DNA from 3 places in the Streptomyces sp. NPDC041713 genome. Region 3 is predicted to be linked to each of the others. Evidence: riboswitches for the same ligand, from Rfam matches in the RefSeq annotation. Region 3 holds a riboswitch; each other region holds the start of a gene.
The links. A riboswitch is a leader RNA that binds a small molecule or an ion and turns the genes downstream of it on or off. The one in region 3 is predicted to bind cobalamin.
Positions count from the first base shown of each region.

Region 1: another riboswitch for cobalamin. It lies ahead of metE (5-methyltetrahydropteroyltriglutamate--homocysteine S-methyltransferase); the one in region 3 lies ahead of ACZ6CV_RS05860 (ribonucleoside-diphosphate reductase subunit alpha).
Region 2: another riboswitch for cobalamin. It lies ahead of cobN (cobaltochelatase subunit CobN); the one in region 3 lies ahead of ACZ6CV_RS05860 (ribonucleoside-diphosphate reductase subunit alpha).

Region 1 is NZ_JBVIZY010000004.1:29,784-33,704, reverse strand. Features, by position in the region: gene metE (5-methyltetrahydropteroyltriglutamate--homocysteine S-methyltransferase) at 1-1,895, opposite strand, end outside; cobalamin riboswitch at 2,058-2,284, opposite strand; gene ACZ6CV_RS13460 (isochorismatase family protein) at 2,434-2,994, shown strand; gene ACZ6CV_RS13455 (hypothetical protein) at 3,047-3,202, opposite strand; gene ACZ6CV_RS13450 (nuclear transport factor 2 family protein) at 3,524-3,921, opposite strand, start outside.
Region 2 is NZ_JBVIZY010000006.1:273,584-277,504, reverse strand. Features, by position in the region: gene ACZ6CV_RS20685 (cobalamin biosynthesis protein CobG) at 1-1,170, opposite strand, end outside; cobalamin riboswitch at 1,278-1,409, shown strand; gene cobN (cobaltochelatase subunit CobN) at 1,446-3,921, shown strand, end outside.
Region 3 is NZ_JBVIZY010000002.1:216,715-220,635, forward strand. Features, by position in the region: gene mctP (monocarboxylate uptake permease MctP) at 1-1,442, shown strand, start outside; gene ACZ6CV_RS05855 (GNAT family N-acetyltransferase) at 1,544-2,050, shown strand; cobalamin riboswitch at 2,103-2,235, shown strand; gene ACZ6CV_RS05860 (ribonucleoside-diphosphate reductase subunit alpha) at 2,367-3,921, shown strand, end outside.

The sequences.
Region 1 (3,921 bases), on a different contig from region 3:
TAGGCGGGGTGGTCCGCGGCGCGCAGCGGGAGCGTCTCGCGCAGGGCGGGCTCGTCGACCTGGATGACCGAAGTCCCGGCCGCCTCCAAGTCGTTGACCTCGTCGCGCAGGGCGAGCCCGACCTGGCGGGCGGTGTCGCCGAACGGCTGGTCGTCGCGGACGAACGACCAGGCGAGCATGGTGACGGGGCCGGTGAGCATGCCCTTGACGGGCCGGCCGGTCAGCGACTGCGCGTACGTCGTCCAGCGGACCGTCATCGGCTCGGGCCGTGAGATGTCGCCGGCGAGGACCGGCGGTCGGACGTAACGGGTGCCGTACGACTGGACCCAGCCGTGCTGCGTGGCGAGGTAGCCGGTCAGCTGCTCGGCGAAGTACTGCACCATGTCGTTGCGTTCGGGCTCGCCGTGCACGAGGACGTCGATGCCCGCCTTCTCCTGGAAGGACAGGACCCCGCGGATCTCGTTCCTGATGCGCTCCTCGTATCCGTCCGTGTCGATCCGCCCGGCCCGCAGGTCCGCGCGGGCGGTGCGCAGTTCGGTGGTCTGCGGGAAGGAGCCGATGGTCGTCGTCGGAAGCAGCGGCAGACCGAGAGCGGCATGCTGGGCCGCCGCGCGCTCCGCGTGCGGCTGGGAGCGGCGGGTGTCGGCCTCGGTGACCGCGGCGGTGCGGGCGCGAACGGCCGGGTCGCGGGTGAGGGCGGAACCGGCGCGGGAGTCCAAGTCCGCGCGGTTGGCGGCGAGTTCGGTCGCGATGGCTTCGGTGCCCTGGGAGAGCCCGCGCGCCAGCAAGGAGATCTCCCGCGTCTTCTGGCGGGCGAAGGCAAGCCAGCGGGCGACCTGCGGATCGATGTCCCGCTCGGCGTCGGCGTCCAGCGGGACGTGCAGGAGCGAGCAGGACGCGGCGACGTCCACGCGGTCGGCGAGGCCGAGGAGCGTGCCCAGCGTGGCGAGGGACTTCTCCAGGTCGTTGATCCAGATGTTGCGGCCGTTGACGACGCCCGCGACCAGCCGCTTGCCCGACAACCCGCCGACGGAGGCGAGGTCGCCGAGGTTGGCGGCGGCCGTCTCGGTGAAGTCGAGGGCCAGACCGTCGACCGGCGCCTTGGCCAGGATGCCGAGCGCGTCACCGAGGCGCCCGAAGTACGAGGCGACCAACAGCTTGGGGCGGTCGGTGAGAGCTCCGAGGTCGCGGTAGGCGCGCTCGGCGGCGTTCAACTCGGCCCGTGTGCGGTCCTGGACCAGGGCGGGCTCGTCCAGCTGGACCCACTCGGCGCCCGCCGCGCGCAGGTCCGCGAGCACCTCGGCGTACACGGGCAGCAGCCGGTCGATGAGCGTCAGCGGGTCGAAGTCCGCGGCCACGCCCGGCGCAGGCTTGGCGAGCAGGAGGTACGTCACGGGGCCCACCAGGACGGGGCGTGCCGTGTGCCCGATCGCGAGGGCTTCCGTCAGCTCGGCGACCTGCTTGGCGGAGTCGGTCCGGAACACGGTGTCGGGGCCCAACTCGGGCACCAGATAGTGGTAGTTGGTGTCGAACCACTTCGTCATCTCCAGCGGCGCCACGTCCTGCGTGCCGCGCGCCATCGCGAAGTAGCCGTCGAGGGCGTCGGCCTGGACGGCTGCGCGGTGCCGCTCGGGGACAGCGCCGACCATGACACTGGTGTCGAGAACGTGGTCGTAGTACGAGAAGTCCCCGGTCGGCACCTCGTCGATGCCGGCGTCGGCCAACTGCCGCCAGTTGGCGCGGCGGAGGTCCGCCGCGGTCTCCCGGAGGGCGGCAGCGGTGACGCGGCCCTTCCAGTAACCCTCGACGGCCTTCTTCAGTTCCCGGTTCTGGCCCTGGCTGGGGTAGCCGTACACGGTGGCTCGTGCCGCCGCGGTCGCGGGCTGCGCTGTCACGGAACTCTCCTTCGCGAGATGTGTCCTGGTTCTCCCGGAGACCGGACATGGCGCGAAGGGACGACCGACCGGGCGGACCACGTCGCGGGCGGATGCCGCGCGTGCCGCTCGATATGTACGCCGACCCGCCCACGAGGTCACCGAAAGGGCCGCACGCGATCCGTCACGTGCGGGCAACGGGCAGGTCTTCGGACTCGCGGGCACGTCGCGTGTCGGCCGGACACGGGACACCTACTGGCCGTCGCTTCCCGGACCCGGTCGGGTCCAGTGCTGTTGACGGCGGTCGTTCCCACTCACCGCTGCGGGGCAGTCCCGGACTTACACCGGGTTCCCTCTTACGACGCATCCCGCCTGGCGGACGGGGCGAACCAGCTGCACCGCTCACCCTAGGCGCACGCAAACCGATCGCCCACCCCGGCCGGCAGGTCGGAATGTGAAGCGGGTCACGAGCGTGACAGCGGTGGGACCGGATCCGGTGTCAGTGGGCCGGGCTAGCGTGGGGAGCGATGAGCCCGGCGCGAGCGAACGAAGGTAGACCATGACCACATTGGAGAACCGGCCGAACACCGCACTCCTCGTCGTCGACGTGCAGCAGGACGTCGTCGAGGGGAGCCACCGGCGCGACGAGGTCGTCGCGAACATCTCCGGGCTCGTCGAGCGGGCGCGGCAGGAAGGGGTTCCGGTCGTCTGGGTGCAGCACTTCGACGAGGGACTCACGCGCGGGAGCGACGGCTGGCGGATCGTCCCTGAACTCACGCCCGAGGACGCCGAGCCGCTCGTCGAGAAGAGCTACGGCGACTCGTTCGAGGACACCACGCTGGAGGCCGTGCTGTCGCGGCTCGGGGTGGGGCGGCTCCTCGTCGCCGGCGCGGAGACCGACGCGTGCATCCGCTCGACGCTCCACGGCGCGTTCGTCAGGGGTTACGACGCGACGCTGGTCAGCGACGCGCATACGACGGTCGACAAGACCGCCTGGGGCGCGCCGACGCCGGACTTGGTCGTCGCGCACACGAACCTGTACTGGGCCCACCAGGCGGCGCCGGGACGGACGGCGGGGGCGGTCGAGACCAAGAACGTCGTCTTCGACAACGCCTCCTGACGAGCCGCGCCTCCCGACGCCCCGGTCGGCCTGAGCCCCACCCCGGCGCGGCTCAGTGACTGCCCACGAGACCCAGGCCGGGGCCGCCGGACAGCAGCGGGCGCAGGGCCGCCTGCGCCCGCTCGAAGTAGCCCGGCACCTTCGTCGCGCTCTGCGCGTACCGTGCCGGGAGCGGCGCGTCGAAGGCCGGCAAGGTCACGTTCTGCAAGACGGCGGACCTGGCCATCGACGCCCGGGACGCCGCTCCGGACGAGTCCACGGGCCGGATCGACATCACCATGATCAACCGGGGCTCGACCACCTGACATCGACGGCAGCGGCGACAGCCTCTCGCACCCGACCAACCTTCTGGTGACGCCCCCGAACGAGACCCACTCGGTGACCCTGAAGTGGCCCGAGGGCGCGGGAGCGATCAAGGGCGCCTACACCGACGTCGAGGTCTACCCCACGCACAACACGAACTAGTCGCGGTGTGGAGTCTCGGAGAACCCGGCATCCGTCGAGTGGGAGAACTCGACGCCGCGAAACGTCAGTTACCGGCAGGGAAGAGGACTGCCGCCACGTGCCGGGTGTCCGCGTATTCGATAACGGACGTGATCCGGCCGGCGTGGACCGTGTAGATCCCGATGCAGCGGTTGTCGTACGTGCCGCCGTGCACGGTCCGGGCCTTGGAGGTCCACTCGGCGACCACGCGGTCGCCCTCGGCGATCGTGCTGACCAACTCGACCTTCGTCGTGCCGGGCACGAGGATCGGCCCCATGCTGCCCAGGAAGTCGTTGATGATCGCGTCGCGGCCCCGCCACACCTTCGATATCGGCAGGTCCCCGCCCGGGTAGTGCCAGGTCGCGTCCTCGGCGAAACTCGCGAAGATGACGTCGGCGTCGCCGTCGCGGACGGCCTCGACGTAGCGGATGACGACGGCCCGTG
Region 2 (3,921 bases), on a different contig from region 3:
GCCCGGTACGACGTCCGCGCGGACGTCGGCGCGGGACTTGGCGCAGCCGGGGCGGCCGGTGCAGGCGCCGACGCCGAGCCACGGCGAGTCGGGGGTGGTGAGGTATCCGGCGCCGTCGAGCGCGGCCAGCCGTTCCCGGGCGGCCCCGTCGTCGGCGAAGCCGGGCAGCACGAAGCCACGCCAGGGCGTGACCCGCAGCTCGCCACCGGGCAACGGCAGCAAGGCCCGCCATGCGTCGACGCCCACCCGCCCGAGGGGGGCATTGACGAGGACGGCCCGCCCGTGAACACCGGGTGGGGGCGGGCCGGTGACGGGTACGGGCGGACCAGTGACGGGTACGTCCGGGGTGGCGACCGGCGCGCCCGCGGGGCCGACGGGTGTCTCAGCGGTGGGGACCGGCACGCCCAAGGTGCCGACCCGTGCCTCAGCGGTGGCCGTCGCCGCAACCCCCGCCCCCTCCAACGCCCCCGCCACGTCCACGTCCCACCCCGGCGGCAGCTCCCGTACCCGCCACGCGCCGTTGCCCGCCTCGTGGGCCGCGGTCAGGAAGGCTTCGGCTGCGGCCAGGGCCGCCCGTGGTGCGTCGGATGCGGTGACGCGGAGGGCACTCGACCCGACCCGTACGACCGCCGTACCCCCCGATTCTGCGATCAAGGTCACATCGCCGCCCAGTCCGGCCACATCTCCGCGGCCGTCGTCCAGGACGAACAGGAAGCGGCCGGAGAGCTGTGTCGTCCACTCCGCGCCGCAGAGGAGTCCGTCCAGCTCACGGGCCCACAACTGCACGTCGGCGTGGCCGAGTCCGTCCGTCGTGGCCAGGGGGGACGCCACCACGTTCCGGACGCGTTCGTGCCGTTCCGAGGGCAGCAGGCCCGCATCGGCGAGCAGTCGGGAGAGTTCGCCGCCGCAGGTCTCCCCGAGCCCGCGCAGCTCGATGTTGCCGCGCGAGGTGACGCTGAGGTTGCCGTCCGCCAGGCGCTCCGCCACATCGGCGAGCACCTCGACCTGACGGGCCGTCAAGAGGCCGCCGGGCAACCGGAGTCGGGCCAGGCGGCCGTCGTCGGCGAGGTGCAGGCGGAGTGCTCCGGGGCAGGCGTCACCCCGGTCACGTATGGGGGATTCGCCCTGGTCTGGGGAGGGGGTTCGGGTGGGCGGCATGGCGGCGAGCATACCCACGCCGATCCGGCCGGTCGCCTCCCGAGACGGGCCGTCCCGGCAGGTGGCCGCCCCGCTCGCGGCGGGCAGGACTTACTATGCAGGCGGCGGGCTGCCAAGTCCGTCGACGCCAGCGACGGCGTGGGTCCACCAGGACCCGAGGGAGGAAGCCCGGTGCGAATCCGGCGCGGTCCCGCCACTGTGAGCCCCACCCGTGGGGTGAGCCAGGAACTCCCGCCGTCCATACGACCACCCGGGGCGCGGACACCCCGAGGAAGGCCTGCGCCCGCATGCTTCTGCTGTTGTCGACCTCCGACACCGACCTGCTCAGCGCCCGCGCGGCGGGAGGCCCGGTCGACTACCGGTTCGCCAACCCCTCGCGCCTGGACCTCGCCGGGCTGCCCGCCCTGCTCGACGGCGTCGACCTCGTCGTCGTACGCCTCCTCGGCGGCGTACGCGCCTGGCAGGACGGCCTGGACCAGCTCATCGCCACCGGCCTCCCGGTCGTCGTGCTCACCGGCGAACAGGCACCCGACGCCCAGCTGATGGCGTCCTCCACCGTGCCGGTCGGCATCGCCGCCGAGGCGCACGCCTACCTGGCGCACGGCGGCCCCGCCAACCTGGAGCAGCTGGCCCGCTTCCTCTCCGACACCGTGCTGCTCACCGGCCACGGCTTCGAGCCGCCCGCGCCCGCCCCGTCCTGGGGCCCGCTGGAGCGCACGGCCCGCGCGGACGTCGAGGGCCCGACCGTGGCGGTGCTCTACTACCGCGCCCACCACATGAGCGGCAACACCGCCTTCGTGGACGCCCTGTGCGGCGCCATCGAGGACGCCGGGGCCCGCCCGCTGCCGCTGTACGTGGCCTCGCTGCGCGCCCCCGAGCCGGAGCTGATCGACGCGCTGCGCGCCGCCGACACCATCGTGACCACCGTCCTCGCGGCCGGCGGCACCAGGCCCGCCGAGGCCTCCGCGGGCGGCGACGACGAGTCGTGGGACGCGGGCGCCCTGTCCGGCCTGGACGTGCCGATCCTGCAGGCGCTCTGCCTGACCGGGTCGCGCTCCGCCTGGGAGGAGAACGACGAGGGCGTCTCGCCGCTCGACGCCGCGAGCCAGATCGCGGTGCCGGAGTTCGACGGCCGCCTCATCACGGTCCCCTTCTCCTTCAAGGAGATCGACGAGGACGGGCTTCCCGCGTACGTGGCCGACGCCGAGCGCGCGGCCCGCGTCGCCGGCATCGCCGTGCGGCACGCCCGCCTGAAGCACATCCCGGCCGCCGACAAGCGCCTCGCGCTGGTCCTGTCCGCGTACCCGACCAAGCACTCCCGCATCGGCAACGCGGTCGGCCTCGACACCCCCGCCTCCGCCGTGGCGCTGCTGCGCAGGCTGCGCGCCGAGGGGTACGACTTCGGGCCCGAGGCCGACATCCCCGGCCTGGTCTCCGGCGACGGCGACGAGCTGATCCGCGCGCTGATCGACGCGGGCGGCCACGACCAGGAGTGGCTGACCGAGGAGCAGCTCGCCGCCAACCCGGTGCGCATCCCGGCCGCCGACTACAAGCGCTGGTACGCGACGCTCCCCGCGGAGCTGCGCGCGTCCGTCGAGGGCCACTGGGGGCCGCCGCCCGGCGAGATGTTCCTGGACCGGTCCCGGGTGGGCGACGGCGGCGACCCGGAGGGCGACATCGTGCTCGCCGCCCTGCGCCGCGGCAATCTGCTCATCCTCATCCAGCCGCCGCGCGGCTTCGGCGAGAACCCGATCGCGATCTACCACGACCCGGATCTGCCGCCGTCGCACCACTACCTGGCGGCATACCGCTGGATCGCGGCCGCCGCGTCCGACGGCGGCTTCGGCGCCGACGCGATGATCCACCTCGGCAAGCACGGCAACCTGGAGTGGCTGCCCGGCAAGAACGCGGGGCTCTCCGCCGCCTGCGGCCCGGACGCCGCGCTCGGCGACCTGCCGCTGATCTACCCCTTCCTGGTCAACGACCCGGGCGAGGGCACGCAGGCCAAGCGCCGTGTGCACGCCACGCTCATCGACCACCTGGTGCCGCCGATGGCGCGCGCCGACTCCTACGGCGACATCGCCCGCCTGGAGCAACTCCTCGACGAATACGCCCAGATCAGCTCCATGGACCCGGCGAAGCTGCCCGCGATCCGCGCGCAGATCTGGACGCTCATCCAGGCCGCCAAGCTCGACCACGACCTGGGTCTTGAGGACCGTCCGGACGACGACGGCTTCGACGACTTCCTGCTGCACGTCGACGGCTGGCTCTGCGAGATCAAGGACATGCAGATCCGCGACGGTCTGCACGTGCTCGGCGCCGCCCCGGCGGGCGCCGACCGCGTCAACCTCGTCCTCGCGATCCTGCGGGCCCGCCAGATCTGGGGCGGCACCACCGCGCTGCCGGGTCTGCGCGAGGCCCTCGGTCTCGACGAGTCCGCGGCGACCCGCACCGGCGCCGACGAGGCCGAGGAGAAGGCCCGCGCGCTGGTCCAGGCGATGGACGACGCGGACTGGGACCTCGCCGCGCTCCCCACCGACCAGGGTGAACAGGTCGCCGCCGTCCTGGAGTTCGCGGCCCGCGAGGTCGTCCCGCGCCTCGCAGGCACCACCGCCGAGCTCGACCACGCGGTGCACGCCCTGAACGGCGGCTTCGTCCCGGCGGGCCCCTCGGGCTCTCCCCTGCGCGGCCTGGTCAACGTCCTGCCGACCGGCCGCAACTTCTACTCGGTCGACCCCAAGGCCGTGCCGTCCCGCCTCGCGT
Region 3 (3,921 bases):
ACACCGCGTACACCTTCGTGGCCGTCCCGGCGGCGATCTACGCGGCGGGCGCGGCCGGCTTCTTCGCCGTCCCGTACACGATCCTCGTCTACCCGCTGATCTTCACCTTCCTGCCGCGCCTGTGGTCGGTCTCGCACAAGCACGGCTACGTGACCACCTCGGACTTCGTGCGCGGGCGGTTCGGCTCCAAGGGGCTCTCGCTGGCCGTCGCGGTCACCGGCATCCTCGCCACGATGCCGTACATCGCGCTCCAACTGGTCGGCATCCAGGCCGTTCTCGACGTCATGGGCATCGGTGGCGGCCCCGACACCAACTGGTTCGTCAAGGACCTGCCGTTGCTGATCGCGTTCGCGGTGCTCGCGGCGTACACGTACTCCTCGGGGCTGCGCGCGCCCGCGCTGATCGCGTTCGTGAAGGACGGGCTGATCTACCTCGTCATCGCCGTCGCGATCATCTACATCCCGATCAAGCTCGGCGGCTTCGACGACATCTTCGCCAAGGCCGGCGACGCCTTCGGGGTGGTCAACGAGGGCACGGGCAAACCGCGCGGCGCCCTCGCGCCGCCCGAGGCCGGCCAGTGGACGTACGCGACGCTGGCGCTCGGCTCGGCGCTCGCGCTCTTCATGTACCCGCACTCGATCACGGCGACGCTCTCCTCCAAGAACCGCAACGTCATCCGCCGCAACACCACGATCCTGCCGCTCTATTCGCTGATGCTGGGCCTGCTCGCGCTGCTCGGCTTCATGGCGATCGCCGCCGGGGTCAAGGTCGACAACGGCCAGCTGGCCATCCCGCAGCTCTTCGAGGACATGTTCCCCGACTGGTTCACCGGCGTCGCCTTCGCCGCGATCGGCATCGGCGCGCTCGTGCCCGCCGCCATCATGTCCATCGCGGCCGCGAACCTCTTCACCCGCAACATCTACAAGGACTTCATCAAGCCCGACGCGACGCCCGAGCAGGAGACCAAGGTCTCCAAGCTGGTCTCGCTCCTGGTGAAGGTGGGCGCCCTCATCTTCGTCCTCGGCATGGACAAGACCGTGGCGATCAACTTCCAGCTGCTGGGCGGCATCTGGATCCTGCAGACGATGCCCGCGCTGGTCGGCGGCCTGTTCACCCGGTGGTTCCACCGCTGGGCGCTGCTCGCGGGCTGGGCGGTCGGCATGGTCTACGGCACGCTGGCCGCGTACGGCGTCGCCTCGCCCACGCAGAAGCACTTCGGCGGCTCCTCCGACACGATCCCGGGCATCGGCGAGATCGGCTACATCGGCCTCACCGCCTTCGTCCTGAACGTGGTGGTCACCGTGGTCCTCACCTTCGTCCTGAAGGCGCTGAAGGCCCCCGAGGGCGTCGACGAGACGTCTCCGGAGGACTACACGGCGGACGCGGGCGACCCCGGCGTCGTGGAGGAACTGCCGCCGGCCACCGCGGGCGCCGGCCACTGAGCCCGCTCCCGCGGAGCTGAGTCCGCTCCCGCCCCGCCGACACCGGAGGGCCGCCGGAAAACCGGCGGCCCTTTGTCGTGCGCTGTTGCACACTGCGCCCCATGGACATCACGATCAGAACGGCACGCCCCGAGGAGTACGCGGCGCTGGGCGACCTCACCGCGCAGGCCTATCTCGACGACGGACACCTGGACTATGGGGCGGACGACCAGTACCTGCCCGTGCTGCGGGACGTGGCGGGGCGCGCGGCGCACGCCGAGATCCTGGTCGCCGTGGCGGACGGCACCGCGGACGGCGCGCTGCTCGGCGGCGTCACCTTCGTGCCCTCCGGCGGCGCCCTGGCCGACATCGCGCGCGACGACGAGACGGAGATCCGCATGCTGGCGGTCTCGCCCGCGGCGCGCGGCCGCGGGGTCGGCGAACTACTCGTCCGCGCGTGCGTGCAGCGGTCCCGGGAGGCGGGCCGGCGCCGGCTCGTGCTGTCCTCCTCGCCCTCCATGCGGACCGCACACCGGCTCTACGAACGCCTCGGCTTCACGCGGACCCCGGAGCGCGACTGGTGCCCGCTCCCCGACCTCCCGCTGCTCACCTACGCGTTGACACTCTAGGCCCCATCCCCCGCGATCCGACACAAGATGTGGGCCTGCTTCCGCGGGCCGACACAAGATGTATGCTCGTGCTCGCTGTCGCCGCAGGGGAATCCGGTGCAAGTCCGGAACTGTCCCGCAACGGTGGACGTGTACGCCTTTGTCGTACGCGGAGTCCGAAGACCTGCCAGCAGCGCACCCGTGCCGTCCGGCCCGGGTGCCGACCGTCCGGGCCTCGTGGAATGGGCCGGTGGACGCGGTACGCCGCCCTGTCCGGGTGCGCCCGTGTGTGCCGTCCCCTCGCGCAGGCCCAGAGCCGAGCGAGGGAGAGCTCCACGTGACCATCGCGCCTGCCGAACCTGCGTCAGCGCGGGCACCGCGACCCAGTGCCAGCACCGACGGCACCGAGGGTGCCGACGCGCCGGGGACCGCGCTGCTGCGCACCCTGACCGACCTCACCGCCGACCTCCCCGACGCCGACCCCGGCCGGGTCGCCGCCGCCGCGCTGCGCGGCCGCTCGGCCAGGGCCGACGAGGCGGAGCTGCGCACGCTGGCGACCGAGGCGGCCGCGGGGCTCATCTCCGAGGACCCGGCGTACTCCAAGCTCGCCGCCCGGCTGCTCTCCCTCTCCGTCGCCGCCGAGGCCGCCACGCAGGGCGTGCGCTCGTTCACCGAGTCGATCGCGGTCGGCCACCGCGAGGGCCTGATCGCCGACCGCACCGCCGACTTCGTCGCCGCGCACGCCGCCCGGCTCGACGCGCTCGTGGACACCGCGCTCGCCGACGGCGCCGACTTCCGCTTCGGCTACTTCGGCCTGCGCACGCTGCACAGCCGCTATCTGCTGCGCCACCCCATCACCCGCCAGGTCATCGAGACGCCGCAGCACTTCATGCTGCGCGTGGCGAGCGGCCTCGCCGAGGACGACAGCGTCCGCGCGCTCGACGAGGTCGCCGCGCTGTACGGCCTGATGAGCCGCCTGGACTACCTGCCGTCCTCGCCGACGCTCTTCAACTCCGGCACCCGCCACCCGCAGATGTCGTCCTGCTACCTCCTCGACTCCCCGCTGGACGAGCTGGACTCGATCTACGACCGCTACCACCAGGTCGCGCGGCTCTCCAAGCACGCGGGCGGCATCGGTCTCTCGTACTCCCGCATCCGCTCCCGCGGTTCGCTGATCCGCGGCACCAACGGGCACTCCAACGGCATCGTGCCGTTCCTGAAGACGCTGGACGCCTCGGTCGCCGCGGTCAACCAGGGCGGGCGGCGCAAGGGCGCGGCCGCGGTCTACCTGGAGACCTGGCACTCCGACATCGAGGAGTTCCTGGAGCTGCGCGACAACACCGGTGAGGACGCGCGCCGCACGCACAACCTCAACCTCGCGCACTGGATCCCGGACGAGTTCATGCGCCGGGTCGCCGCCGACCTGCCGTGGTCGCTCTTCTCGCCGTCCGACGTGCCGGACCTCGTCGACCTGTGGGGCGACGACTTCGACGCCGCGTACCGCAAGGCGGAGGCCGCGGGCCTGGCCAAGAAGACCATCCCGGCCCGTGAGCTGTACGGCCGGATGATGCGCACCCTCGCGCAGACCGGCAACGGCTGGATGACGTTCAAGGACGCCGCCAACCGCACCGCCAACCAGACCGCCGAGCCCGGCCACACCGTGCACTCCTCGAACCTGTGCACGGAGATCCTGGAGGTCACGGACGACGGCGAGACGGCCGTCTGCAACCTCGGCTCGGTCAACCTCGGCGCGTTCGTGGAGAACGGCGACATCGACTGGGAGCGCCTCGACGCGACCGTCCGCACCGCCGTCACCTTCCTCGACCGCGTCGTCGACATCAACTTCTACCCGACCGAGCAGGCCGGCCGCTCCAACGCCAAGTGGCGCCCGG